DNA from 4 places in the Clostridioides sp. LIBA-7602 genome. Region 3 is predicted to be linked to each of the others. Evidence: riboswitches for the same ligand, from Rfam matches in the RefSeq annotation. Region 3 holds a riboswitch; each other region holds the start of a gene.
What was found. Region 3 has a riboswitch for lysine ahead of ACTG45_RS16795 (YfcC family protein). Riboswitches for the same ligand answer to the same signal wherever they lie in the genome.

Region 1: it holds a riboswitch for lysine, as region 3 does, so the genes downstream of both, ACTG45_RS11250 (aspartate kinase) here and ACTG45_RS16795 (YfcC family protein) in region 3, are expected to answer to the same signal.
Region 2: it holds a riboswitch for lysine, as region 3 does, so the genes downstream of both, ACTG45_RS17570 (aspartate-semialdehyde dehydrogenase) here and ACTG45_RS16795 (YfcC family protein) in region 3, are expected to answer to the same signal.
Region 4: it holds a riboswitch for lysine, as region 3 does, so the genes downstream of both, ACTG45_RS08620 (Na+/H+ antiporter NhaC family protein) here and ACTG45_RS16795 (YfcC family protein) in region 3, are expected to answer to the same signal.

Annotation. Positions count from the first base shown of each region.
Region 1 is NZ_CP196991.1:2,312,531-2,321,587, reverse strand. Features, by position in the region: gene ACTG45_RS11280 (YegS/Rv2252/BmrU family lipid kinase) at 1-567, shown strand, start outside; gene ACTG45_RS11275 (glutamine--tRNA ligase/YqeY domain fusion protein) at 673-2,337, opposite strand; gene ACTG45_RS11270 (hypothetical protein) at 2,630-3,343, shown strand; gene ACTG45_RS11265 (hypothetical protein) at 3,504-4,067, shown strand; gene ACTG45_RS11260 (hypothetical protein) at 4,375-6,075, shown strand; gene ACTG45_RS11255 (hypothetical protein) at 6,246-6,863, shown strand; lysine riboswitch at 6,975-7,143, shown strand; gene ACTG45_RS11250 (aspartate kinase) at 7,225-8,418, shown strand; gene lysA (diaminopimelate decarboxylase) at 8,436-9,057, shown strand, end outside.
Region 2 is NZ_CP196991.1:3,770,697-3,779,753, reverse strand. Features, by position in the region: gene dapD (2,3,4,5-tetrahydropyridine-2,6-dicarboxylate N-acetyltransferase) at 1-494, opposite strand, end outside; gene dapB (4-hydroxy-tetrahydrodipicolinate reductase) at 684-1,433, opposite strand; gene dapA (4-hydroxy-tetrahydrodipicolinate synthase) at 1,500-2,387, opposite strand; gene ACTG45_RS17570 (aspartate-semialdehyde dehydrogenase) at 2,504-3,505, opposite strand; lysine riboswitch at 3,683-3,856, opposite strand; gene dapA (4-hydroxy-tetrahydrodipicolinate synthase) at 3,934-4,815, opposite strand; gene ACTG45_RS17560 (L-serine ammonia-lyase) at 5,138-6,331, shown strand; gene ACTG45_RS17555 (N-acetyldiaminopimelate deacetylase) at 6,537-7,655, shown strand; gene ACTG45_RS17550 (alpha/beta-type small acid-soluble spore protein) at 7,786-8,031, shown strand; gene ACTG45_RS17545 (class I SAM-dependent DNA methyltransferase) at 8,018-8,764, shown strand; gene hslO (Hsp33 family molecular chaperone HslO) at 9,035-9,057, shown strand, end outside.
Region 3 is NZ_CP196991.1:3,588,736-3,597,792, reverse strand. Features, by position in the region: gene ACTG45_RS16800 (class I SAM-dependent methyltransferase) at 88-906, shown strand; lysine riboswitch at 1,028-1,207, shown strand; gene ACTG45_RS16795 (YfcC family protein) at 1,355-2,746, shown strand; gene ACTG45_RS16790 (M20 family metallopeptidase) at 2,760-3,947, shown strand; gene ACTG45_RS16785 (glycerate kinase family protein) at 4,229-5,368, shown strand; gene ACTG45_RS16780 (BglG family transcription antiterminator) at 5,521-7,434, opposite strand; gene ACTG45_RS16775 (PTS sugar transporter subunit IIB) at 7,680-7,997, shown strand; gene ACTG45_RS16770 (PTS sugar transporter subunit IIC) at 8,020-9,057, shown strand, end outside.
Region 4 is NZ_CP196991.1:1,807,119-1,810,965, reverse strand. Features, by position in the region: tRNA gene ACTG45_RS08625 (tRNA-Leu) at 542-622, opposite strand; gene ACTG45_RS08620 (Na+/H+ antiporter NhaC family protein) at 732-2,462, opposite strand; lysine riboswitch at 2,599-2,775, opposite strand; gene lplA (lipoate--protein ligase) at 3,035-3,847, shown strand, end outside.

The sequences.
Region 1 (9,057 bases), 1.3 Mb from region 3:
AAAATCATAAATTCAAAACCGAAGAAAATAGACATAGGGAAAGTTAATAATAAGTACTTTATAAATGTGGCAAGTGCTGGTATGTTTACAGATGTATCACAAAGGATAAACACAGACTTAAAAAATTCATTTGGAAGAATTTCTTATTATATAAAGGGAATAGAAGAAGCATTGTATATGAGGAAGTTTAAGATAAAAGTATCTTCTGAAGAAATGTATTATGATGGAGATATGTATCTTATGTTGATTTTTAATGGCAAAACAGCAGGAAATATAAATCTAGCATACAAAGCTGAGATAGATGATGGTTATTTAGATGTAATTATTTTTAAGGGAATGCCAATTCCAAAATCAATACCAGTTTTGATAAGTGTGCTTAGAGGTGATTACTTAGATCAATATAATGGAAATGAAATACTGTACTTTAAAACTAAAAAAGTATATATAGAATGTGAAGATTCTCTTATAACAGATATTGATGGAGAAAAAGGTCCAGATTTTCCTCTTAGCATAGAATGTATAAAAGATGGAATAGAGGTTATGGGGATTAGTAGTGAAAAACGTTAATGGTTTAAAGTAAATTATAAAAACTCAAATAAAAAATTACTTCTAACTAAGGTTATTTATAGTAGAAGTAATTTTTTATTTAAGTCTTCATTTTTTATTGTAAGATTATTTAGCAGGTTTAAAGGAACTTTTTAGAGGAACTATTCTATTAAACACAAGTTTTTCATCAGTTGTATATTTGTTATCTATACTAAAGAATCCATTTCTAACAAATTGGAATTTATCAAAAGGTTTAGCATTCTTTACTTGTGTAGGCTCAACAAAACCTTGTAGTATTTCTAATGAATTAGGATTTATTTGTTCTAAGAAATGCTTACCTTCATTTTCAGGCACATCATCAAGAATTAATGGTTCAAATAATCTAAATTCACATGGTATAGCTGATTTAGCATCAACCCAATGTATTGTAGATTTTACTTTACGACCTGTAAATCCAGAACCACTCTTAGTTTCAGGGTCATAAGTTCCATGTATTTCAGTGACATTTCCATTTTCATCCTTAACTACATCAGTACATTTTACGAAATAAGCACCTTTTAAACGAACTTCATTTCCTGGGAAAAATCTAAAATATTTCTTAACAGGTTCTTCCATAAAATCATCCTGCTCTATATATAATTCTCTAGAAAAAGGAACTAATCTCTTTCCTTGAGATTCATCTTTAGCATTATTTTCTATTTCAAGCATTTCAATTTTATCTTCTGGGTAATTAGTTATAACTAGCTTTAAAGGTCTCAAAATTCCCATAGCAAGAGGTGCTTTTGGTTGTAGATTTTCTCTTAGGAAATAATCAAGCATTTGGCTATCTACTGTAGAATTAACTTTTGATACCCCTATTTCACTACAGAAATTGCGTAATGCTTCTGCTGTATAGCCTTTACGTCTGATACCAGATATTGTAGGAACACGAGGGTCATCCCAACCATCAACAACACCTTCATCTACAAGTTGTTTTAATTTTCTTTTACTCATAACAGTATTGTTTATATTAAGCCTAGCAAATTCTATCTGTCTAGGTACATTTTCCATTTCACACTCTTTGACAAACCAATCATAAAGAGGTCTTTGGTCTTCAAATTCTAGAGTACATATAGAGTGAGTTATTCCTTCAATTGCATCTTCAATTGGATGAGCAAAAGCATACATAGGATATATGCACCATTTATCTCCTGTATTGTGATGTGTTGAATGAGATATTCTATATATAATTGGATCTCTAAGGTTTATATTTGGAGAAGACATATCTATTTTAGCTCTTAATGTTTTTTCACCATCTTTAAATTCACCATTTTTCATTTTTTCAAATAAATCAAGGTTTTCTTCAATAGTCCTATTTCTATAAGGACTTTCTTTTCCAGGTTCAGTTAAAGTACCACGATATTCTCTCATTTCTTCTTGTGTCAAGTCACATACATAAGCCTTACCTTTTTTTATTAATATTAAAGCTCTTTTGTACATTTCATCAAAGTAGTTAGATGCAAAATTTAACTCGTTCCAATCAAATCCCAACCACTTAACATCTTCTTTTATAGATTCTACATATTCAACATCTTCTTTTAATGGATTTGTATCATCAAATCTTAAATTAGCTTTTCCGTTAAATTCCTTAGCTAATCCAAAATTAAGACATATACTTTTTGCATGACCAATATGTAAATATCCATTTGGCTCAGGTGGAAAACGAGTTATTATACTGTCATGTTTTCCTGTTTCTAGGTCATTTATAATAATATTTTTTATAAAGTTAGATGAGTTCGTTTCATTTGACATATTTTATACCTCCTATTTAATTTGCTTATAATACAGTACACTACACTGTATTGCATAATATTAATTTTAATCCAAGATTAGAAAAAAATAAAGGTGTAATTAAGAGTATTATGCAAAATATTAACTTTTATACTAAATTTATGTTTTTTACAGTTTATTTACAAAAAATGAGATTTGTTGAATTAATCCTCAAAAGACTGTATTATAATATGTATATTGTTAAGAATATTATGTGAAGTTAGTTATCTAAATTTATTTTAAATCTGTTGACAGATTTGTAAAGGAGACGATTATGGGAAAGGTTGCAAAAATTTTATTGAGTTTGCTTGTTATTGCTTTAGTGTTTATAGGTATTGTTGTATACATCTTGACACCAAAAGAGAGATATGATGTTAGTTCACAAAATAATGAAATTATAGATGAAGAATACTTGTCAAAAGGTTCATATATAAATTCCATGGAGGTAGTAAAAAATCCACTTAGAATGGTTGGAAAAGTGTCTGTTTCAGAGGATGAGTTTAGAAATTTAATATATACATTAATGCAAAAGCATGGGATTAAAGAGCTTGAAAATAATTTTGTTGAAATGAAAGATGGAAAAATAAAAGTAGCAGGACCATATAAGGTACTTGGATTAATAAATAGCCAATATGAGCTTGAGTTAAGACCTACTTTAAAAGGAGAAAATCTAATTGTGAGTCTTGAAAATGTGAAACTTGGTAGATTCAAGATAAGTGATAAGATGTTAGAAAAAATATTAAGTAACTATAATAAAAAAGTTCCATTTGAAGTTAATGGAAATAAGATTACTTTAGAAAAAAGTTATCTTTATCCAGTGACTCTTAAAAATATATCTATAAAAAAAGGAAATATTGACTTAGATATGGAAGTAGAAATAGATTTGAAATCACAAATAAATGGGGCATTAGGGTATTTGAAAGATTCTGGAAAGGCTCAAGATATACTAAATCATTTAATTAATTTAAAGAAAACAGCTGTTGGTTAAAAATATAGAAAACTTATATTTATATTTTTATTATATTTTATATAATATTGAAGTACTTTAAAATCAAAATTTGTAAAATAACATTTATTATGTTAGAATATTTTATGATATTAAGTTATAAGTATGTAATATTATTTAGTTACTAGATTGGGGGGAAATGATGAATAAAGTCTATATTGTAACAACATATACAGGAACTTTATTATCTTACTTAATAAGGAATATAAGTAAAAAACTGTATACACATGTGTCAATATCACTAAATGAAAATTTAAAGCCAATGTATTCTTTTGGGAGATTAAATCCAAGAAATCCGTTTATTGGTGGATTTGTTGAAGAAAATATAAATCAAGGATTATATGCTATAAGAAAAAATACTGTGTGTAGAGTATATTCATTAGAAGTAGATAATTTACAATATGAAAGTCTATTTAGAAATATAAAATTAATTAGTGATTATAGAGAAGATTACTATTATGATATAATGGCACTGATATATTTGCCAATGAATATTTATAGACAATCTGAATATAAATATGTATGTTCAAACTTTGTTGCTGATATGTTAGAAAAAAGTGAGATAGACATTTTAAATAAACAAGCATTTGAAGTAACTCCAAATGATTTTTATAATTTATCTGGTCTAACCTTGGAATATGAAGGTTTATTATCAGAATATAATTCTAGACAACATTCTTATGTATCAAAAATTGCAAACATCTAAAAATTTATTTTAGAGTTTATCATATAAAAACTATTGCTAGATAATTAGGCTGAAGATAGTAGTTTAACTTCGAGAGGATTAAGAATTCGTAAATCTTAGTTAAAACACTTTCTTCAGTTTTTAAGTTTCTGTGATTATTTGCATTTTTATAGTATTTTTGGGGTATATAGATTAGATATAATTAAATAAAATAGATATATAAATGTATAAAGATATCTTAACATATAAATAAATATGATAAATATTTATTTTTTGTAAATATATGGATATAATAGTAATAATAACATTTTGTAGAGAGGAGTATTAAATGAAACGATATCTTAAAACATATGGAGTTGCACTAATAATTGTAGTAATTTATGCATTTATTAAATTACCTGTACTTAGATTAGATTTCACATCTTTATTTTCAGTAGGAATAATTTTCTTTGTTGTGGCAGGAATATTGGATATGATGTTGGATAGAAATGAAAGAACATCTAAACTTGCCAAATATAATTTTTCAATAGCAATAGCTTTACTTGTGTATATTGTAGTTGTACCTTTTATAGCCTCTACACCTGTGTTTCATGCAAAGGCATATAAAGAACTATTAGGAAAAGTGACTGAAAGTAAATTTACTGATGATATTAGTCCTGTTAGTGTAAATGACATTCGTCTTGTAGATGAAGATATGGCCATGAAATTGGGTGATAAAAAGCTTGGAGAAGTTCCAGCTATAGGTAGTGTGTCAAAATTAGGAAAATTCCATATACAAAATGTGGATGGAGAGTTGTACTGGGTAGCACCTCTTGTTCATAGAGACATAATTAAATGGGTGACATCTTTAAGTGGTACAAGTGGTTATGTAAAAGTATCCGCAAGTAATCCTCAAGATGTTCAATTAGTTCAAGAAATAGATGGAAAGCCAATAAAGATAGTATACCAACCAGAAGCTTACTTACATCAAGATTTACAAAGACATTTATATATACATGGTATTGTAAATGTCGGTATGACAGATTTTACCCTTGAAATAAATGATGAAGGGAAGCCTTATTGGGTTGTAAGTTTATATGAGCATAAAATTGGTTATGGAGGAGCAAATGCTACAGGAATAGCCACTGTTGACGCAGAAACTGGAAAAATAAATGTTTATAATGTTAAGAATACACCTAAATGGGTAGATAGAATCCAGCCACAAGAATTTATAACAGACCAGATTAAAGACTGGGGTGTTTATGTTAATGGATTTTTAAATTCTGTTATATCAGAAAAAGGAGTATTAGTACCAACAGAAGGAACATCACTAGTTTATGGAAATGATAATAGGTCTTATTGGTATACAGGTATAACATCTTCTGGTGGAGATGAATCTACAATTGGATTTATGTTAGTTGACTCTAGAACAAAAGAAGCTAGATTATATAAACAACCAGGAGCTACTGAGACAGCTGCGATGAAATCAGCTGAGGGTAATGTTCAAGAAAAAAATTATGAAGCAACATTCCCTGTAATGTATAATATATTAGGTCAGCCAACATATGTATCATCATTAAAAGATAAGGCTGGTCTTGTAAAAAGAGTTGCATTTGTATCTGTTGAAGATTATAATGTGCTTGGTATAGGTGAAGATAAAAACGAAGCATTAAGAAACTATAAAGATTCATTAGAGTCTAAGGGAAATGATTTAAAACTTGATAATGACTTAAAAGACGAAGTCATAGAAGGTACAGTAACGAGAATAAGCCCAGATGTACGAGGCGGAAATACTAATTATTATGTAACTTTAGATTCAAATAAAGAAATAATATTCAAGGCCACTTCAAAAGTGTCTAGTGAATTGCCATTGACTCAAGTTGGAGATAAAGTTAAAATATCGTATTCAAAAGAAGCATCTGGTGTAATTGAAATGTCAGAATTTGATAACCTAAATATTGCAAACTTTGAAGACAAAAAAGCAAAAGAGGGAACAGGAACTGACGAAAATACAAACTCTCAAGATTCTGGAAATCAAGAGAATGTATAGTTTAACTTAAAAAGTCTGAAAATAGTATTTAATATGTTAATAGCTAGTTTTTATAAAATTTATTTTTATAAAAACTAGCTATTTTATTTCAATTCTTTGTAAATTTAATGTCATAAAATTAATATAATATTAGTACAACTTTGCAAATAATACTTCAAGGAGAATGTACTATGACAAATATGGAAAAAGAGATATTGCTTTTAATTAGCAGGGTTAGATGTGTTACAGAAGCTCAATTTAGAAAGATTTATGGAGACCAAAAGAGATATAATAAAAAAAACTTTAAAAAAACTTTGAGAAAAATGTGTAGTGAGTATACATTAAAAAAATATCCTTGTGATGTGGATTATTATAATTATAAAGACCTCTCATATGTATACTATTTAAATGGTAGTAAACTTTTTAAGGGAGATGATTTAATAAAGGCTCTAGTAGGGTCAGAATTAGTTGTTAGAATCAATACTGCAGGTTGTGATGTAAAAAGATTCTACCGAAATGTTAGTGTGGATGATATGAAATATGATTTATTTATTGAATATACAGACCAATTTGGTAATATAAAACAAGTTTTAGTAGATGTTGATTTAGATAATGAAATAGATATTTCTAAATATGAAAATCTTTCTAGAAAGATAGATAAATCTACAATTCCATTTTTTAAAGTGCCAAACGTTTTGGTAGTTACGCCAGATAATCTATCTGAATTAAATGACTTAGAGAGATACGATAATGAGTATAGCATAAATTTTATAGATTTAGGGTTAAATAAACTATTTAATTGTATATAAGCTAATTTTAAAAAAGAAGACTATGGATTTGCCACATTTTGTAAAATAATTGTTGCAATATTATATAGAATGTGATAAAACTATATTAATAAATTAATTAAAAAATAATGAGCCTAGGGTAGAGGTAGCTATATTCAATAGTATTCAATAAGAGCTGGTAAGTGTTGATGATTGATGAAAGGGTCTATAGCCGAAGAAAATTTGTTGACGGACGGATTTTCTGGACTTATGCATAATATGTATAAGGCTGTCACTTTTAAAGTGGTGAGCTACAAGGTTACTTGGTCTATGAGATTTACACGTCCAAAGTATACCTTTGGGCGTTTTTATTTATCAAAATTTAACTTGAGGGGGAAAAAGCATGAGTATAATTGTTCAAAAATATGGTGGAAGTTCAGTAGCAGATACTGATAAAATAAAATCAATTGCAGAAAATATAATAGAACGAAGAAAAGAAAATCCACAAATGGTGATAGTTGTATCTGCCATGGGTAAATCTACTGATGAATATATAAAATTGGCTAAAGAATTGAGTAATGAACCTAGTAAAAGAGAATTGGATGCATTGATGTCTACTGGAGAAATGATTTCAGCTTCTTTATTATCAATAGCATTAAATGCACTTGGATGTAAGGCTGTAAGTTATAATGCTTATCAATTAAATATAAAAACAAGTGGTCTTCATGGAAAGTCTCAAATTGATGATATAAATGTAAATAGAATTAAAAATAGTTTAGATGAAGGAAATGTCGTAATAGTAACTGGATTTCAAGGAATCAATGAAGATGGTGATGTAACTACTCTTGGAAGAGGTGGTTCAGATACATCTGCTGTAGCTCTTGCAGTCAAATTAAATGGAAAATGTGAGATATATACAGATGTTGATGGAATCTATTTTACAGACCCAAGAAAATATTCAAAAGCTAGTAAACTTGATGAGATTGAATATGAAGAAATGCTTGAATTAGCAAGTTTAGGGGCACAAGTAATGCACTCAAGAAGTATAGAACTTGCACAAAAATATGGTGTTGAAATTTATGTTGGACGTACATGTGGTACAGTAAAAGGAACATATATAAGAGGGGGAAAAGACATGAAATTAGAGGATAAAGTAATAACAGGATTAGCTACTAGTGATGATGATAGTTCTATAACAATAAAAGATTTTAAAGCAGAAAATATATCTAGTTTATTTGAAGATATAGCAACTATTGGAATAAGTGTAGATATGATAAGTCAAACTGCACCTATTTTAGATAAGATAAGTGTATCATTTACAGTTCCAAAAGAAGAACTAGGTGAATGTAAAAAGATAGTATCTAAATATACAGATGAAGAACATGTAGTAATTGATAATAATATCACTAAATTTTCTTTAGTAGGTCTTGGTATGAAAAATACTTCTGGAGTTGCTGCTAAAGTATTTAAGATATTTAATGAAAATGGTATAATGATAAAACTTATAACTACATCAGAAATTCGTATAACTTGTGCTATAAATTCTGATGATAAGCAAGTAGCTATAGAGAAAATAGCAGAAGTATTTAATATATAAAATTTGGGGAGGATATTATGAAACTTCATGGAACTATGACCGTAAATGATAATGAATTATATATTGGAGGAGTGAGTTGTTTAGAACTTAGTAAAAAATATCAAACTCCACTTTATGTATTTGATGAAGCTTTAGTAAGACAAAACTGTAGAGAATATGTAGAATATTTTAAAGCAAAAGATGGAAAAAATAAGGTTGCTTATGCAGGTAAGGCTTTTTTACCTCTTTACATGTGTAACCTTATAAATGAAGAACAAATGTGCCTAGATGTAGTTTCAGGAGGTGAATTATATACAGCTTATAAGTCAAACTTTCCTATGGAAAAAGTTTTCTTCCATGGAAATAATAAGACTAAAGAAGAAATAAATATGGGATTAGATTTAGGTGTAGGTAAATTTGTAGTAGATAATTTTTATGAATTAGACTTGATTGAAACACTATGTGAAGAAAAAGGTAAGACTCAAGAGATATATTTTAGAATAACACCTGGCATAGAAGCTCATACACATGATTATATAAAAACTGGTCAGATAGATTCTAAATTTGGATTTGCCTTAGTAAATGGAGATTTGTTTAGAGCTATAGAAAAATTAAGTGAATACAAAAATATCAAACTTGTGGGTCTTCATGCTCATATAG
Region 2 (9,057 bases), 180 kb from region 3:
GTAGCAGAAGGTGGTTCTAAAACACCAGCGACAACAGCTCCAGCACCTAGATGAACATTTTTACCAAGAGTACCTCTAGCTCCAATAACAGCATTCATATCTACCATAGAACCTTCACCAATAACAGCTCCTATATTTATAACAGCTCCCATCATTACAACAGCATTTTTTTCTATAGTAACCATGTCTCTTATTATTGCACCTGGCTCAATTCTTGCATGTTCACTTAAAGTATTTTTTAGAGGAATAGCAGAATTTCTTCTATCGTATTCTACATGAGTATCTATTATATCTTTACCATGTTTATCTAATACTTCCATTATATCTTCATAGTCACCTATAAATATATAAGAACCATTGCATCCAAATACTTTAAATTTATCAGTTGATTGGAAATGTAAAGAGTTAGTATTTACATATACCTTAACAGGTGTTTTCTTTTTAACTTCTTTTATATATCTTGCTATTTCATAAGCATCGTTTAAATTTACCATTTGTTAATTCTCCTTGTATTTCATTATATTTCTTTTATTATATACTTATTTATCAATTTTAGTATATACTTACTTTTCATTATTTACATTTTATTTTACAGATTTTTTATTATATAAGCATAGTATCAAATAAATTTATCTATTGTATATATTTGAGTTATACTGTGTATCCTCATTATATTATTGTTATTATCCTAACATGCTGTCCATATTATAAAATCCTGGTTTTTGTTTAACTAAATATTTAGCAGCAGCTATAGAACCACTTGCAAAGATACCACGAGATTGGGCTTGATGGCTTATTGTAAGTACTTCATTATCTCCAGCAAACAGAGCATCATGTTCACCAACAATGTTTCCACCTCTTATAGCATGAATACCAACTTCATTTGTTTGTCTTTTCGCACTACGACCATATCTACCATAATTATTTTCAACGTTTGGTAAAACCTCTTTTATAGCGTTAGCAATCATAACAGCTGTGCCACTTGGGGCATCTACTTTTCTGTTGTGATGTTTTTCTATTATTTCTATATCAAATCCTTCTAATAATTTAGCTGCATCTTTAACCAATTTTACTAATACATTTACACCAAGAGACATATTATATGATTGGAATACAGGAATAACTTTAGCCGCTTCATGTATTTTGTTCATTTCTTCATCATTATATCCAGTAGTAGCGATTACTAAAGGTGTCTTAGTTTTTAAAACATAAGATAAGATATTATCTAAATTAGAGTGATGAGAAAAATCTATAACTACGTCAACTTTTTCAACTATAGTGCTCATATCTTCATAGATTTTAAGGTCACCTTCACAGCTATCCATACCTCTAGCTGAAACACAAACCAACTCTAATTCACTATCTTCTCTTATAGTATCGGCTAAAATCTTACCCATTTTTCCATCATAACCAGTTGCTATAACTTTTAACATAATTTCCTCCTATGATTAAGGGCTAACTTTTGACCAAACTTATTTTTTACCATGCATCAATTTTTACTATGCATTAACTTTTAGTCCAAAGTTAACTAATTCTTTCTTTAATACTTCTAAATTTGCTGGGTCCATTTCTGCTAGAGGTAATCTTAAATCTCCAACATTGAATCCTAATAAATTCATTGCAGTCTTAACTGGTATAGGATTTACTTCTATAAATAAAGCTGCGATTAGAGCATCCATACCAAGTTGTAATTTTCTAGAACCTTCTATATCGCCTTCAAAGAATTTAGCTACTAAATCGTGAGTTTCTTGAGGGCAAACATTAGCAAGTACTGATATAACTCCTTGACCTCCTAAAGACAATAAAGGAAGTATAGTATCATCGTTACCAGAGTAGATAGCAAAGTCATCTGGTACTAAGCTAGCTATTTCTGCAACCTGTCCTAGGTCTCCACTAGCTTCTTTTACAGCAACTATATTATCTATTTTAGCAAGTTCAACTATAAGGCTAGGGCTTATATTTACACAAGTTCTTCCAGGGACATTGTAAAGTATAATTGGAAGTTTGACACTGTTAGCTATTGTTTCAAAATGACGTTTAAGTCCAGCCTTATTAGCTTTATTGTAATAAGGAGTTATGATTAATAGAGCATCTACTCCTAATTTTTCAGCTTCTTGGCTTAGATTAACTGAGTGCATAGTATCATTAGAACCACTTCCAGCTATAACAGGAACTCTTTTATTAACTTTTTCTACAACATACTTAATAGTAGCAAGTTGTTCTTCATCAGTCATAGTATTAGCTTCACCAGTAGTACCACAAGATACTATAGCATCAGTACCATTAGCTATTTGGTATTCAACCAATTCGCCTAATTTGTCAAAATCAACTTTGTTATCCTTTGTAAATGGTGTAACTAGAGCAACAGCAGAACCTTTAAATATCATATAAAATCAATCCCCTCTTTTTTATTTTTGTGTTTTATATTACAGTTACTTCTAATGCTTGTTTTTGTGTTATTATTAATATTTTACAAAATTATATATTTATACAATTTTGCATATTATACTAAATCGTATGATAAAGCCATTTCAGCTATTTGAATTGCATTAGTTGCAGCACCTTTTCTTATATTATCAGCAACAACCCAAAGATTTACACCATTATCAACACTAAAGTCTCTTCTTATTCTTCCAACAAATACTTCATCTCTATTGTCAAATTCTACAGCAGTTGGATATTCATTCTTAGCAGGATTATCAACTACTACAACACCTGGAGCTTCTTCAAGTGTTTTTACCAAATCTTCTAACTCAAATGGATTGTTAAATTCAACATTTATAGATTCACTGTGACCATTTCTTACTGGAACCCTTACAGTAGTTGCAGTTATTTTTAAGTCATAGTTATCAAGTATTTTCATAGTTTCATTTACCATTTTCATTTCTTCCTTAGTATATCCATTTTCAGTAAATGAATCTATATGAGGAAGACAATTGTAAGAGATTTGATGAGGGTAGAATCCAGTAGGATTACCATTCATTCCTTGCTCTAAATCCTCAACTCCTTTAACACCAGAACCAGATACAGCTTGGTAAGTAGAGTATACTACTCTCTTAATTTTGTACTTATCATCAAGTGCTTTAAGAGGAACCATAGCTTGTATAGTAGAGCAGTTAGGATTAGCTATTATGCCTTTGTGTTCTTTTATTGCTTCTGGATTTACCTCAGGAACTACTAAAGGCACATCTGGGTCCATTCTCCAGTGACTAGAGTTATCTACTACTAAGATTCCATTTGATGCTGCTATTGGAGCATACTTTTCACTAATACTTCCTCCAGCAGAGAATAATGCTATTTGTATACCTCTATCAGTAAATGAAGTTTCCTTCAATTCTTCTACTATATATTCTTTACCACCAAATACTACTTTAGAACCAGCTGATTTAGAAGATGAGAATAAAAATAGATTTTCTATTGGAAAATTTCTTTCTTCTAATACTTTTAAAAATGTTCTACCTACCATTCCAGTAGCACCAACTATCGCTACATTTACTTTTTTCATATAAATTCACCCCAATTTTAAATTATTAAAACATTATTTTATTTGATTTTAGTTATACAAGTAAGATATGTTAATATTTTTATATATCCAAAAACTTTAATATTATATTAACAACTTTAATTATATACAAAAAACGTACAAAGGTATACTTTGTACGTCTAATTTATCACTCAAAGTAAACCCTGTAGCTCATCACTCATAATATAAGTGACAGTATTACACATGTTATGTGTAATCCCAGAAAATATAATTGCAAGAAATATTTTCTTCGGCTGTAAATCCTTTTTCCAATCATTAACGCCTGCCAGCTACTATTGGATACTCTTAGTTACAGCTACCTCTACCCTAGGTTAATAGGATATTAAAATTTGATTATTCTAATAATAATACATATTTAAGAAAAAATCAACTTATTTATATAAATATTGCTAAAATTTAAATCCAAAATTTGTCATTTCTTGTTTTAATACATTTAGATTAGTTTCTTCCATTTCAGCTAGAGGAAGTCTTAAATCTCCAACATTAAAACCTAAAATATTCATGGCAGTTTTAACTGGCACTGGATTTACTTCTATAAATAAGGCAGCAATTAAAGCATCCATATCAAGTTGTAATTTTTTTGAGCCTTCAATATCACCTTCAAAGAATTTAGTTACTAAATCATGTGTTTCTTTAGGACATATGTTAGCAAGTACAGAGATAACACCACTTCCACCTAATGATAATAGTGGTAAGATAGTATCATCGTTACCGGAGTATATAGCAAAGTCTTTAGGTACTAATTTAGCTATTTCTGCAACTTGAGCTAAATCTCCACTTGCTTCTTTAACAGCAACTATATTATCTATCTTAGCAAGTTCAGCCACAACAGATGGCTTTATATTTACTTTAGTTCTTCCAGGTACATTATATAAAATAATTGGTAACTTAACGCTATTTGCTATTGTTTCAAAGTGAAGTTTAAGACCTTTTTCATTAGTCTTATTATAGTAAGGAGTTATTATTAAAAGACCATCCACTCCTAATTTTTCAGCTTCTTGACTCATATGAACAGACAACATAGTATTGTTTGAACCAGTACCTGCTATAACAGGTATTCTTTTGTTAACTTTTTCAACTGTATATTTTATTACAGCAAAAATTTCAGATTCACTCATAGTAGTTGCCTCACCTGTTGTTCCACAAACAACTAGTGCATCTGTGTCATTCTCAATGTGGTATTCGATTAATTCACCTAATTTTTCAAAGTTGACATTATTATCCTCTGTAAATGGGGTAACTAAAGCAACAGCAGAACCTTTAAATAACATATAATCAAATCTCCTTTTTTATCTAAATTTAATTTTTTAAGTACAATAATAATTATAGTACAAATTAATTAATTTTAATAGGTATAGTTAATATCTTAACTGTTTAAATAAGATATTTATATTATATTAATATTACAAAAATTTGAAATAAATGTTTTATTCTCAAAATATGCATATTAATTTAATAAAATATACCAAAATGGAAATAAAAAATAAATTTTATGCGAATTTAATAACTAATAATTAATATATTTAGGTTATAATAAATATGTGCGTAAAATCTAATAATAAGTAATAATACGGAAAATTTAGGAGGAATAATATGGATACTTTAAAGGAACTTTTTAAAATAGGAAGTGGGCCTTCAAGTTCTCATACTATGGGGCCACAAAGAGCAGCAGAAAGATTTAAAAATGAAAACCCAGATGCAGAAAGTTTTAGAGCAATATTATATGGTAGTTTGGCAGCTACAGGAAAAGGTCACTTAACTGACTATATAATTGAAAAAACTATAGCACCTAAAAAAGTTGAAATTGTTTGGGAAGAAGATATTATAAAAGATTTTCACCCAAATGGAATGAAGTTTGAAGCTTTAGATAAAGAAGGAAATGTAACAGCTGAATGGACTGTATACTCTGTAGGTGGAGGAACTATAGCAGAAGAAGGTCAGAGAAATAGCAAAAGTAACAGTATATATCACCTAGATACTATGGATGAAATAGTAAAATGGTGTAAGGAAAATAATAAGACTTTAGTAGATTTTGTGTTGGAATGTGAACCAAAAGACATAAAAGATTATATAACAACTATAAAAGATGCTATGAGAAAATCTATTGATGATGGACTAAGCACAGATGAGATAATACCAGGTAAACTATTATTAAAAAGAAGAGCAAGTACATTTTATAATGCATACCAAAAAGATAAGAATTTCTCAACGCTTGTATACGCATATGCACTGGCAGCGTCAGAGCAAAATGCTTCTGGTAATATAATAGTTACAGCACCAACTTGTGGTTCTGCTGGTGTAATTCCAGGAATATTCTTTGCAATGCAAGATTTTTATAAGTATGATGACGAAAAAATAATCGAAGCTCTACTTGTAGCTGGGATAATAGGAAATATAATAAAAACTAATGCATCAATATCTGGAGCAGAGGTAGGGTGTCAAGGTGAGGTTGGTGCAGCTTGTTCTATGGCAGCAGCGGCAGTAGCATACTTAAAAGGTGGGACTATAGACCACATTGAATATGCAGCAGAAATAGCACTTGAGCATCATCTAGGAATGACTTGTGACCCTGTATATGGATACGTTCAAATTCCATGTATAGAAAGAAATGCAATGGCAGCTCAAAGAGCTTACGATGCAGCTAATTATGCATTATTAACTGATGGCTCACATTCTGTCTCCTTAGACCAAGTTGTTGAAACAATGAAAGAAACTGGTATAGACATGATGGATAAGTATAAAGAAACTGCTAAGGGTGGACTTGCTAAACATTTCTTCTCTTGCTAAAAAATAAAATTTTTAACTAATAATTCCCCTGTTTTGATTTATGAAACAGGGGAATTATTATTAATGGTGAATTATTTAATAATGCAAAATATTTTTATATTAAATTTAATTTTTTACTTTTAATTAGTATAGTTTGTTATATAATATTTTAATTATGAGAGATATAGAAATATTTTTTAATAAATTAGAATTTGGAGGAGATTACATGAGAGAGGCATCATATTTACAAGAGCAACTTTATAAACATAGAAAGGCATTAAACCCAATCGCAGAAATTGGAAGAAAAGAATATAAGACTTCAAAGTACATAAGAGATTATCTTGACAAATTGGGAATTAAATATGAAGTTTATTTAGAAACAGGTATAGTAGGTATAATAGAAGGTAAAAGACCTAAAAAAGATATAGCTTTTAGAGCTGATATAGATGGGCTTCATAGCGAAGAGGGTGTAAAACATTTATGTGGTCATGATGGACATGCTACTATATTACTTGGGTTAATTGAGTATTTAAATGACAATAAAGAAGAGCTAAATGATAATATAGTATTCATATTCCAACCAGCAGAAGAAGGGCCAGGGGGAGCAAAAGCTTTAATAAATGAAGGTGTGCTTAGAAAATATAATGTTGATGAAATATATGGGCTTCATATATATCCAGAGTTACCTGAAGGTTATGTTGGTACAAGAGAAGGATACTTTATGGCTCAAATAGGAGATATTGACATAGAAATAGTGTCTAAAAGTGGGCACGGTGCTATGCCACAAAATGGGATTGATGGGATAGTAGTAGCTTCAAACTTTATAAGTTCACTTCAAACTATAGTATCAAGAAATATAAGTCCAATAGACAATGCAGTGTTGACTATTGGTAGAATTGAAGGTGGGGCTAGAAGAAATATAATAGCTGAGAACATAAAGATGGAAGGTACTATGAGATGTTTCAGCCCAGAAGTGTATGAGAAAATGAAACTTAGAGTTAGAGAACTTGCTAGAGGGTTTGAAGTAGCTTATAACTGTAAGGTTAATATAAATATCATAGACGATTATATTGCTGTTAAAAATGACAAGGATTTATATCAAGAATTTGTATCAGCTGTTGGAAATGATACTGTTGTGGAATTAGAGCCACTTATGATATCAGAAGATTTTTCTTACTATCAAAAAGAAGTTCCAGGTTTATTTTTTATGTTAGGTTCAAAAAATGAGGAAAAAGGATTTGTAAATGGTCTTCATAATATAAACTTTAATTTTGATGAAAAGATATGTGTAAATGCACTGAATGTTTATGCAAAATTATTGAAATATAAAGAAGCTATAAATTAAGAAGTACTTTATAAATATTAAAAAGTAGAGATACTTAAATTTAAAAAGATGTGAATTGATAAATACCCCTTACATATTTGTATAAATTTCTTTTAATTGACAAAAATACAAATAAGAAGGGGTGATTTTTTTGAAAGAAAATATGCAAAGAGAAAAGAAGATAACTAATGGCAAGAATACTAAAATATTGACAAATGATGATATAATGAAATATGAGATAGCCTCAGAACTAGGTCTTATGGACAAAGTTGGAGAACGTGGATGGGCAGGGCTTACAGCTAAGGAAGCTGGAAGAATCGGAGGTATGCTTACATCACGCAAAAAGAGGCTGAAAAAGATTGTGGAGGGGCAGAATAAAAAGGATGAGTCAATATAGCGATTTTGCGTTTGTATACGATGAACTTATGAATGAAGTTGATTATGAAGGCTGGGTTAAATATATAGAAGATATAATAGATGATGAAGGTGTAAAAGTAAAAAATATATTGGAATTGGCATGTGGTACAGGTAATCTTACAATTCCATTAACTAAAAAAGATTATGATATAGCTGGCATAGATATATCTGATGAGATGCTTAGTGTAGCAAGAGAAAAAGCAGAAAAAGAAGGAGTAGAATTGGTTTTACTTCAACAAGATATATCAGAACTAGATTTTGAAATATCCGATTTAGATTGTGTGCTTTGTGCTTGTGATGGATTCAACTATATAACCTATGATGATGATTTGGAAAATGTATTTTCAAAGACATATGAATTATTAAAAAAAGATGGAATATTTATATTTGATATAAGCTCATTTTATAAATTAGCCAATATATTAGGAAATAATATGTATGGTGAAAATAGAGAAGATATAGCATATATGTGGCAAAATTACTTTGATGATGAAGAAAATCTAATTGAAATGGAGCTTACATTTTTTATTAAAGATGAATATGGAAAGTTTGAAAGATTTGAAGAAGTACATCAACAAAGGGCGTATACTGAAGATGAAATAGTTGATATGCTTAAAGAATCTGGGTTTAAATATATAAAATCTTATGGAGATTTTACTTTTGATGAACCTAATGAAGAAAGTCAAAGGATATTTTTTGTATGTAAAAAATAGGGTATATTTGTGTGTAAAAAAATTTTGTATATATTTATATAGAAGATAAATGTCATATAAAAATACAACAAATACAGGTTTATATATTAAAACAAATTGATGGTGTTTTATGAACTGTTACTTTTTGATAATTATAAAGTTTTATAGATTGAGAGTAAATCTAATATAGAAGAACTATTATCTAAGGTTAAAATAGGTAAGTATTTATATATTGAAATTAAAATAGAATATATTGAAATTAGATAATTAACGAAATATGGAGGAATATAAATGAGAGATTATGTACTAAGAGC
Region 3 (9,057 bases):
ATAGCATTAATTTAGTAAAAGTGGTTTACTTTGATTATGGAAAATGATAAGTCTCAACCTTAACATTTTTAGAAAGGAAGATTAATCATGTATTATAAAGATATAGATTTCGAAAAAAAATGGCATGAGTATATTGAAAATAAAGAAGGATATGCAAAGGAAAGAGCATTTGATGATGAGGTGGAAAGACTATTTTTTAAAAAATTATCTCATAAGTATGATGATAATCCAACACTTTATGATTATTCAAAAGAAGTATTTGATTTTATTGATAAATTAATAGATGAAGGAAAAAATCTTATAGAAATTGGTGCAGGTACAGGTAAATTTACTATACCACTTTCTAAAAAATGCAAGGTCGTAACTGCTAATGATTTTTCAAGGGATATGCTTGATGTACTTGGACAAAAGATTAGGGAACATAATATAACTAATATAAACACAGTACAAGGTAAGTGGGAAGATGTCAATATTGAGTGCAGTGACTACATTTTATCTGTGAATTCACTTTATAGAATTTGGAATATTAAAGATGCCTTGAATAAAATGAATAAGTTGGCTAAAGAAAAAGTAATTATAGTAAGGACTATTCAAAAGCCATTATTCAATGACTTGTATATTGATTTAGGGGAGAAAGATAGAACCTGCCCAGATTATATATATATTCCAAATATACTACATTCTTTGAATATATGTGCAGACACAAAGTTTATTGATGTAGAAAATGAAATTGAATTTGATAGCATAGAAGATATACATCTTAAAATGGAAACTGAATTAAATAAAAAGATTAATTTTGGTGAAGTGGTAGATAAATATATAGATAATATAGAAAAAAGAGAAGATAAATATATTTTTAAACATAAAACTAAAGTTATAATTATATACTGGAATAGTATAAATTAAACTTGTCAATGTCATTAAATGTAAGTATTATTATATTGAAAATATTTACAATCTCGACATATTATGCTACAATTATTTACAATAAATAAAATTTAATAAGCATTACCTCATCTAATAAAAAGATTGAGGTAGAGGTTGCATTTACTAAGATTAATATTGAAGAGGTCGGAAACCAATGAAGCAATATAAAAGGAGTAAGTGCCGAAGTGCTAGTGTCCAAAGCTAGTGCTGGGACTGTATTTAATAAGTACAGTACTGTCATCAAAATCAGCCCGAATTTTGATGGAGAGCTATCTTAGATAAGATAAAGGGAAGATGTAGGTATGTTGTATTTAGCACATTTAGCTCAACATGTATCCATGTTGAGCTTTTTTACATCTATGCAAAATAGGATAGAAAAGGGATGCAATAATAAAATATTTTAATTTAAAAAGTGGGGAGATTACAAATGAGCAGTTTAAAAAAGAAGAGGTTTAGTATGCCACAGACACTTACTATAATATTCTTATTAATAGTGGTAATGGCAGTTCTTACTTGGATAGTACCAAGTGGAAATTTTGAAAGGGTAGATATAGATGGAAGGTCAGTTGTTGTAGCTGGAACTTATGAAAAAGCACCATCAAATCCACAAGGTGTTACTGATGTATTTTCAGCTCCTATAAAGGGATTTATAGATGCAGCTGAAGTAGTTGGATTTGTTTTGATAGTTGGAGGAGCTTTTGGAATAGTTAACAAAACAGGTGCAATAGAAGCCATTATAGCACACACTGTAAATAAAATGAAGAAGTTTCAATTTTTAATAATACCTATATCAATGATTTTGTTTGGTCTTGGTGGTACAACTTTTGGAATGAGTGAAGAAACATTACCTTTTTATATGATATTTATTCCACTTATGACCAGCATGGGATATGATTCATTAACTGCGGTGGCAACAGTGTTTATAGGAGCAACAGCTGGATTTGGAGCGGCAACTACTAATCCTTTCTCTGTAGGAATAGCACAGGCATTGTCACAAATAACACCAGGTTCTGGAATAGAGTTTAGAGTTGTTATGTTTATAATATATATGGCTATATCCATAGGATTTGTTATGATGTATGCCAATAGAGTTAAAAAAGACCCTAAAAAGTCTTTAGTACACGATATATCACTAAATCAAGAATCAATGACTAATACTGATACAAACATAAAAGAATTTACAAAAAGAGAAGCCATGGTAATAGCAATTTTCGTAATAGGTATGGCAATTATGATATTTGGAGTTTTAAGGTTAGGATGGTATATAACTGAGATTGCAATGATATTTACAGCAATAGGTATAATATCAGGAATAGCGTCAGGGCTTAAACAAGATGAAATAGTTAATTCATTTATAAGTGGAGCAGGAGATTTAATGACAGCTGGGTTATGTATAGCATTTGCACGTGGAATCGTAATAATAGCAGAAAATGGATTTATAATAGATACAATTTTAAATTCTGCAGCAAATTTATTAAATGGACTACCAAAAACTATATTTATAAATTTAACTTTCTTGATAGAAGGTTTAATAGCATTTTTAATACCATCAGCATCAGGACTTGCATCACTTACAATACCTGTACTTGCACCACTTGGAGACTTAGTTGATGTATCTAGACAAATGATAGTTACAGCTTATCAATTTGGTATAGGTGTAACTAACCTAATAACACCTACATCAGGTGTTTTAATGGGAGCACTAGCAGTAGCTAATATTCCTTGGTCAAAGTGGGTTAGATTCGTAGTTCCTCTAATGGTAGTATTAACAATTCTTGTAATGGTATTCTTGACAATAGGATTATATCTAGGATTCTAATAGGAGGTAAGTTATGATAGAGAGTGTAAAGAAAAGAGCTTATGAGATAGAGGATGAACTTGGAAAAGAAATTGAAGAAGTATGTGATTTTATATTCAATAACCCAGAACTAGGCGAAGAAGAATATATATCATCAAAGTACTTAGTAGAGAAAATGAAGGAATATGGATTTGATACAACTTATCCGTACTGCAATATGGATACTGCTTTTAGAGCAGAATTAGGAGATAGTGATGGTCCTACTATAGCATTTTTAGCTGAGTATGATGCACTTCCTGGATATGGAGAAGATAAAGAGCCAGGTCATGCTTGTGGACACAACTGGATTGCGGCATCTACACTAGGAGCCTGTATAGTATTAAGTAAGTTAAAAGAACATTTTAAAGGAAAAATTGTATTAATAGGGACACCAGCTGAAGAAACAACAGGAGGAAAATGTGACTTAGTTAAAGCAGGAGCTTTTGACGATGTTGATGTAAGCTATCAGATGCATATAGAAGCGTTCAATAATATAAACTGCAAGGCTTTGGCAATAGATTCATTAGAGTTTAGTTTTGAAGGGGTATCAGCACATGCAGCTAGTCATCCTCATATGGGAGTTAATGCATTGGATGCAGTGCAACTTACTTTTGCTGGAATAAACGCTTTAAGACAACATGTAAAATCAGATGTTAGAATACATGGTATAGTTTCAAATGGAGGAGAAGCCCCAAATATAGTTCCAGAAAAAGCAGCTTGTAAGTTTTTTGTAAGAGCTGCTGAAAGAAGTTATTTAGATGAAGTAACTAAAAAAGTTATAAACTGTGCAAAAGGAGCAGAGTTAATGACAGGAGCTAAACTTTCTTATAGATATTTTGAAAATTCTTTTGACAATATAATAAACAATAAAGTACTTCAAAGGATAACAAAAAACAATTTAATCGAAGCAGGTATAACAGATATACTAGAAGGGAAAGATGGGCCAGTAGGTTCTACAGATATAGGTAATGTAAGTCAAGTTTGTCCTACTATGTATACAGAAATAGCTTTAGATATAAATCCAATGGTATATGTTCATGAAAAAGAGTTTCTAAATTATGCAAATTCTGAGGAAGCTTATGATAAACTTCATAAATCAGTAAAGGCAATGGTGGGCTGTGCATTGGAGATTTATCTGGAAGATGGGCTACTTGATGAGATTAAGAAAAATCACTTAAATTAATTTAAATTGAAAATAAAACAAAGAGGTATTACCTAAAAATTGGTAATACCTTTTTTATATGATGGAAGTGAAGGCTTGCTATAACCAATTTGGGTGTATAAAGAGAAACATGTATGATAATAATTACGTAAATAGTTCTACAAACGAAAATCTATTTAATATATATTTGTATTTTTACAAAATAAAAATAAGATAAATAGTATATGTTATATACAAAGAAAGATGTAGGGTATAAAATAAAAATGAAATTATTCTTATAATAAAATAAGGAGTAGATAAATATGAAAATATTAATCTCTATAGATTCCTTGAAAGGAAGCTTATCTTCAATAGAGGCAGCGAATGCAATAAAAAAAGGAATATTAAAAGTTAAAAAAGATGCAGAAGTAAAGATATTACCACTTGCAGATGGTGGAGAAGGAACAGTAGATGCTTTAGTTCAAGGAATGAATGGTGAAAAAGAAATCATAGAAGTTACTGGTCCAATAGTTAAAAAAGTAAATGCAACATATGGATTATTAAAAGAGACAAATACAGCAATAATAGAAATAGCTCAAGCATCAGGACTGACATTGGTTCCAATTGAACTTAGAAATCCTTTATACACTACAACTTATGGTGTTGGAGAAATAATAAAGGAAGCAATAAATAAGGGATGTAGAAACTTTATAGTAGGTTTAGGAGGAAGTGCCACCAATGATGCTGGAGTAGGTATGCTTCAAGCCTTAGGATTTGAGTTTTATGATGAAAATAACAAACTAGTAGGATTAGGTGGAAAAGTTTTAAATGAAATAAGACATATAAAAATAGATAATAGATTAAAAGTACTAGATGAATGTAATTTTAAAATAGCTTGTGATGTAAACAATTCACTGTTTGGGAAAAATGGAGCTGTACATATATATGGCTCTCAAAAAGGTGCAACAGCAGAAATAATTGAAGAGTTAGATAATGGGCTTAGAAACTTTGCTAATGTAGTCAAAAATGATTTAGACAAAGATATAGCAAATGTGGAAGGGGTAGGAGCAGCAGGAGGGCTGGGTTTTGCGTTTTTAGCATTTTTAAATTCAAAGTTAGAATCTGGAATAAAAATAATATTAGAAGAGATTAAATTAGAGGAAGAGTTAAAAGGTGTAGACTTTGTTATAACTGGAGAAGGTAGATTGGATAATCAAACTGCTATGGGAAAGGCACCAATAGGAGTTGCAAAATTAGCTAAAAAATATGGTGCAAAAGTAATAGGCTTAGCTGGAGCGACAACAGAAGATGCAGTTAAGTGTAATGAAGAGGGGATAGATGCTTATTTTTCTATAGTAAATAGGGCTATGACAATAGAAGAAGCAATGGATAAAGAAACTGCCATTGATAATATGACTGCCACAACAATACAAATATTTAATCTTATAACTAGTGTACAATAACTATGAAATAAGTAATAAAAATAAGATATATTAATTAAAGAAGAAAGCTATTACGAAAAAAAAGCTATCACGTAGAAATTTAGACTTTTAGTGTAATAGCTTTTTTATTTTGTATTAATAGTTTTAACAATATATATTGTAAATACATGCATTTAGATATTCTGAATAAGATAAGCTATTCTATTCATAAAACTACTATAGCTATCTGCTTTAGTAAGTTCTTTAACATTACTCCACTCAGACAGTATTTCAATAAGGCTTTCGAATATGTAATTGAATTTTTCTTTTTCATTTTCATTTATGGGTATCATGGCTATAATTTGTACTTTTTCCTCACCCCATTTAACTGGTTTATCATTGACAATTAAACAGACACCAGTTTTTAAAGCATCCATTTTCATGCTATGAGGAATTGCTACATTGTTATTAAAAGCAGTTGAAGACATGTTTTCTCTTATAAGAACATCATCTACATAAGTAGTTTTAACATATTTATTTTTGTGAAGAATATTTCCCATAAATTTTATATAATCTTTAGCGCTATCTAAATATATATTTTTCATAAATAAAGACTCACTAAAGTACATTTCTAAATGATTTTGTACAGTAAGTATGTTTTTTCTATCTTTGATTTGAATAAATTTACTTTGGATATTATCATAATCTTTTCTATTTGGATAAGGATTTATATATACAAAAGGTATGGGGCATCTATTACTAATTGGTAAGGTAGTGATGACCATGTCTACTTTGCTATCAAAGTCTAGTTTATGAATATCTGAAAAAATTTGAATAACTTCTATAGATTCATTAAATCTTTTTTCAAGGTCTCTTACTATTCTTAGTTGTAAATCATAGTAATTTGGAGTAATTAATGCACAAAGAACTTTATCTTCTAGTAGTTTTTGTCTATCAAAAAATGAGCCTACATGTAGAGATATATAAGATATTTCATCTTCATCTATTTCTATGTTTTCTAAAATTTGAATCTGATTACAAATATAAACAGATATATCATATATCAGAGGATAGGAATCTTTTAACTTCTGAGGTATTTGATTTCTCAAAATTTGATTATTCTTAGCCCTACTGATTAAATTTTTTACATGAAGAGTAAATTTAACAACAAATTCATCATCAGATAAATCTATAAAGTATAAATCATACACATTTTTAATTATTTTTTTAGTTAGATTAATAAAATGTTCATTTATATAATTTGATAAAGATTTAGTATCCATTTTATGATAGTTTAAAACTGTGGTTTTGTTTGTTAACTGAAATACTAAATAGTATAACTCTGTACTAGTTAAAGTTATGTTGTACTCTGATTCTAAAAAATTTGATATATCTTTTGCAATATTTATATCTATATTATTGTCTATATAGTTTACTACTTCAACAGACTCTATGTAGTTATTCTTTTTTATTCTATCTATAGTTATCATTAGATGAAGAAGTATATTATTTATAGCGTACTCATTTATAAATAAATTGTATTTTTTTAATATATATATTATGTTTTCTTTTAGTTTAGTTAGATTATATTCTTGATATATTTTTTGTACATCAAATAAACTTAAAAAATCACTTCCTGTTTCTTTAAATATTATGGAACTCATTAATTTACGTTTTTCAGATTCATTTCCAATCAGTTTCAATAAAAATCTTGATTGTTTTATCTTTAAATTATAACTTCCTATAAATTTATTAGCTTTAACTATGTCACTTTCAATGGTAGCTGAACTAACGAATAATTCTTCACTTAAATCAAATATATTAATTCCACTACTATTAACTATAAGTTCTTTTAAAATTAAATTTAACCTATTATCAGGTGATGTATTTTCTGAACTATCAATTTTAGTTTGACAATTATTATTAAGATTTACTTTGTATCCTTTTTTAGAGGACAGTATAAATTCACCAGTGGAGTTAATTTCATTTACATATTTTCTAATCGAACGTGTTGATACATTAAGGTAATTAGCTAATGTGGATGAATCTATCCAATCGTGTTGCGTTTTTATATAATTTAAAAATAGCTCTTTTTTAGATGTTTTCATTAGTATTCCCTCGCATAGTTTTAAAATAAAATCTGCATGATATGATATATTATATAATTGAATGTGCGTATTATAAAGTACATTATACTATATATTAATAGGCTTAGTTAAGAGTAAATGATTTCCTATTATTAGGAAATATATTTATGTGAAATGAACTTATTTAGGAAGTACAATATAATCATAATCAAATAAAAAATTCATTAAGAAATAAACTAATGGATAAAAATACTGGAGGTATTAATATGAAAAATATAAGAGTATTATTGGCATGTGGTTCAGGAGCCAGTACAGGTTTTATGGCAACTAGTATGAGAAAGAGTGCAAAGAAAAAGGGCATAGAAGCAGATATAAAAGCGAGAAGTGAGTCAGAAATAGATAAGTATTTATCGGAAATAGATTGTTTATTATTAGGGCCACACTTAGATTATATGAAGGAAGAAATTCAACAAAAAGCTAATGAATATAATGTGCCAGTAGCATGTATATCTAAAACTGCATATGGAAGATTAGATGGTGCTAAGGCTTTAGAAGAAGCATTAGAGTTAATATCAAACAAATAAAATACTTATGGGGAGATTATTTATGAATAGATTTATAGATTTGTTAAGTGAAAAGTTTACTCCTGTTGTAAATAAAATAACTAAGAATATATGGGTACAATCAGTTCAATCAACTATAATGAAAGTTTTACCTATGGTATTTGTAGGTTCTTTAGTAACTATCGTTTCTGTCTTGAAAAATTACATAAGTTTTTTACCTGATTTAAGCCCAATAAATCAATATACATTTGGGATTTTAGGATTGTTTATAGCATTTTTATTACCTATGGAAATAATGAAGAATAAGAAATTTGAAAATATGAGTATAGTTGCAGGCCTTGCAGGAGCTGGATTGATGCTGATGATGATTCGTCCAGAGATTACAGAACAAGGTGCTTTATTTAACTTCAATAGATTTGGAGGAGAGGGGATGCTTGTGGCACTAGTTGCAGGATTGTTCTCTGGATTAATAATGTCCTTATTTGGCTCTTTTTCATTTTTCGGTGAAGATTCAGCACTTCCTGATTTCGTAAGTAAATGGTTTGACAGTATGTTACCTATAGCAGTGATAATGTTTATAGGTTGGGGATTAATTTATGGACTTAATTTTGATATGTTTGAGATAATAGTTAGAATATTTAAACCAGTATCAGACATAGCACAGACATTGCCTGGATTTGTACTGTTAAATTTCTTAGTAGTATTTTTATACTCTTTAGGTATAAGTGGCTGGGTACTATCCCCAATAACCTATGCAATTCAGCTTAGTGCAATTGCCGCCAATGCAGCAGCTGTAGCATCAGGTGGCATGGCAACTAATATATATACTTATGAAGTTATTCAAACAGGATGGATAACTTTAGGTGGATGGGGAGCGACATTGCCACTAGTATTAATGATGTGTATATCCAAAGCTGGTAGAATAAAAGCAATAGGAAGAGCATGTGTTGTTCCTTCAATAATGAACATAAATGAACCAGTAATGTTTGGAGCTCCAGTAGCATGGAACCCTTTTTTAATGTTACCTATGTGGATAGGAACAGTGTTAATATCAATAACTACTTACTTATCAATGAGTATG
Region 4 (3,847 bases), 1.8 Mb from region 3:
TCAATTATATTACTTTTATATTATTAACTTTTATACATATATGTTATATATTAATGTAAAATAATATATTTATTTAATTTATTATTAATATGTCATACAAAACACTAAAAGTAAAGTTATATTGTAATTTACTATATTATGTTAAAGATATATTCATACACACAATAGAATCGTTTGCAATTTTATCTTTGTGAAAAATAAGATTTTGAAATAGAGCATTTTTAAATAAAATTAAACTTATTAAACAGATATATTTTTTATAAGTTTATAAAAAACAGATTATATTGTGACTTTAAATTGTTTCTTAGAAATACGTTATTATAGATTTTATATTCTTAACAAATGTCTTAAAATTTATATGTAAACACATTTTCAGACAACAAAAAAAGCACTTAATGTGCTTTTGTATATTTATTAGAAAATATCTTTAGAAATATATTCATATTGTATTTTGGTTTATTTCTCAAAAAATAAAAACGGGATAGCCCACTCCGAAAGCCAGCAACCCCAGTTTTTTTCAGCACAACTAAGCACTGTAGAGTGCGGATGAAGGGAGTCGAACCCCCACGCCAATGGCGCTAGATCCTAAGTCTAGTGCGTCTGCCAATTCCGCCACATCCGCTTATCACTCTTTTATTTTACTATATTTCCCTATTATTTTCAATAACTTTTTAAAATTATCTAAAAACTAACAAAACAATGATAATAAAAGGCTAAATTTATTTATATCCTTATTCTGCAAGTTCTATCTCTGCTTCATCAACTTTCTTACCAATTATTTGAATACCAACAAATACAGCAGCTATAGCTACTGGTAATACTATATATATTGGCAATCCTAATCCAGCTGGTATATATCCAAATACAATAGTGATTACTGCTGTAAATATAGCATATGGCATTTGAGTATTAACATGGTCTATATGATTACAACCAGCTCCCATCGAAGAAAGTATTGTTGTATCTGAAATCGGAGAACAGTGGTCTCCAAATATTGCACCTGTTAAGACTGCACTTGTACTCACTATTACATAAGACATATCAGGATTTAATGAGTAAGCTAGTGGTATTGCTAGTGGCATAAGTATACCCATTGTTCCATAAGCTGTTCCAGTAGCAAAAGATATTATTGCTCCTAAACCAAATATTAAACTTGGCAATAAGAATGGAGGTAGTGAACCCGATAATAAGTGTATCAAAAATTTAGCTGTACCTAATTCTTTTATTACTGAACTTAATGACCATGCAAGTATTAATATTACACCAGTTATTACTAAACTTTTCATTCCATCTATCCAAACATCAATTGCTTCTGACACTGTAAAAATCTTCTTAACTACAGCCATTATAATAGCAACTAAACTTGCAACAAGTGCAGATTGGAATAATGCTCTAGATGCATCAGATGCACTAAATGCTTCTTTTATTGCTCCAAAAGAATATGGTGAATTTGTAAATAGTTGTATTAGAGCTTTATCTTCACCACCCATTATAGACGTATATCCACTATAATAGAATGATGCCAAAGCAACTATTATTAATGTTCCTATTGGGATTATAGCATTCCACACACTCAATTTCACTCCATTTTTTGGTGCTAAATCATCTAATTCTTCTACACCTTCATCAAGGTCTGTACCAACTTTTCTACTTCTAGATTTTATCTCAGCCTTTCTCATTGGCCCAAATTCTTTTAATAATAATGCTGATATTACAATAAACGCTAATATTAATATATTATAAAATCTAAATGGTATTGTATTTAAAAATATACCAAATGCATCAACATCCACACTTATACTTTCAAAAGCATCATGTATTAAACCAACTTCAAGACCTATCCATGTAGATATTATGGCTAATCCAGCAACTGGTGCTGCTGTAGCATCTATTATAAAGGCTAATTTTTCTCTTGATATTTTCATTTTATCTGCAACAGGTCTCATCATAGGACCTACTATTAATGAATTAGCATAATCATCAAAGAATACTAAAAGACCCAAAAACCATGTTATAAGTTGTGTACCTTTTGCTGATTTCGCTCTTTTGGCAAGTGCTTCAGCTATCGCCTTAGCTCCTCCCATTTTAGCAACAAGATTTATTACTCCTCCAATTGCTAGAACTTGTAGTATTATTCCTGCATTCCATGGGTCTGATAACGATACCAAAGCTCTGTCCACTAAATCTAAAAATGATTGTATAAGTGTGGCAAACACATTTATACCACTAGCTTTAATTATAAAACTACCAGAAAGAATTCCTATAAGTAAGGAAATTATTACGTTTTTAGTTATAAATGCAAGTATTATAGCAACTAATGGTGGTATTAAAGTTAAAATTCCAAATTTTTCTGCATTAGCTAGTGCAATAGTGTCTATATCTTCCTCCGCAAAAACCATTACTGTTGACATTATGAACATAATTGTCGTCAGAAAAATAATATTAATTTTTTTATTTCTCATATAAATCTCCCTCTCTTTTTAGTTTTGTGAATTGTACAGGGTATTTGATAAAACTAAAAAAGCCTTAAGTGCTAAACACTCAAGGCTTAAAAATTACAATACATCAACAATATTAAAATAAGTATAATATAATTCCTTAAATGATAGCTCACCACAAATAAACCTGTGACAGTTGTACATATTTTCTATGTACCCCCAGCAATATAATCTTAAAGCATCGATTATAAAACTTCGGCAATATCTCCTTTCCTAATAAATCTCTGTGCTTAACTCATTATTAGTACTGATAGATTATTGCGCCTCTACCCTTCTATTCACTTTTATTAAGTATATTTTGAGTATATATTATTTATTTAAACTTTGCAAGGTGGTTTTTAAAAATCCTTTTTATTTTTTACATGAAATTCCATTTTATTCTGATTTTGTTTAATGGACACTTCTATTAACACACGATTATCTTCTTGTTTAAAACTTCTAATTTAAAGGACTTTTCAAGTTATTGTCGAATTATAAAATTAATTGTACTAAGACCAACAAAAAAATTTTATCAATTATATGGAGGAATTACTTTAATGTTATTAATTTACAATGAAAAGACAAACCCTTACTTCAATTTAGCAATGGAAGAGTATCTTCTTAAAAATCTTGACGAAGACTTATTTATTTTATGGAGGAATGAACCTTCTATAATTGTTGGAAAAAATCAAAATACACTTTCTGAAATAAATTTAGAATATATAAAAGAAAATTCTATACCTGTCGTTAGGAGACAATCTGGTGGTGGAGCTGTATTTCACGATTTAGGAAATATAAATTTTACATTCATAGCTTGCAATAATAATAGCTTTAGTGATTTCAGAAGATTCACTCAACCAATAATAGACTTGCTTAAAACATTAGATGTCAACGCTGAATTTTCTGGAAGAAATGACCTTCTTATAGATGGTAAGAAATTTTCTGGAAATGCCCAGTACAACTACAAAAACAAGGTAATGCACCATGGTACGTTGTTATTTTCATCTGAGATAAACGACCTTTCAAAAGCTTTAAAAGTAAAGCCTATAAAATTTGAAGGAAAGGGAATAAAATCTGTAAAATCTCGTGTAACTAATATAAGTGAACATCTAAAATCTAAAATGGATATACTGGAATTTAAAGATGCAATCATGGATTATTTATCTAAAACTAATATTGATAATACTAATTATTGTTTAAGTAAGTATGACATAGAACAAATAGAAAAACTTACTAAATTAAAATATGAAACTTGGGATTGGAACTTTGGTAATTCACCAAAATATACTCTTTCAAATGAGTTAAAATATTCTGGTGGAAATGTTGAGTTTAATCTAAATGTTGATAAAGGCATAATAACAACTATAAAA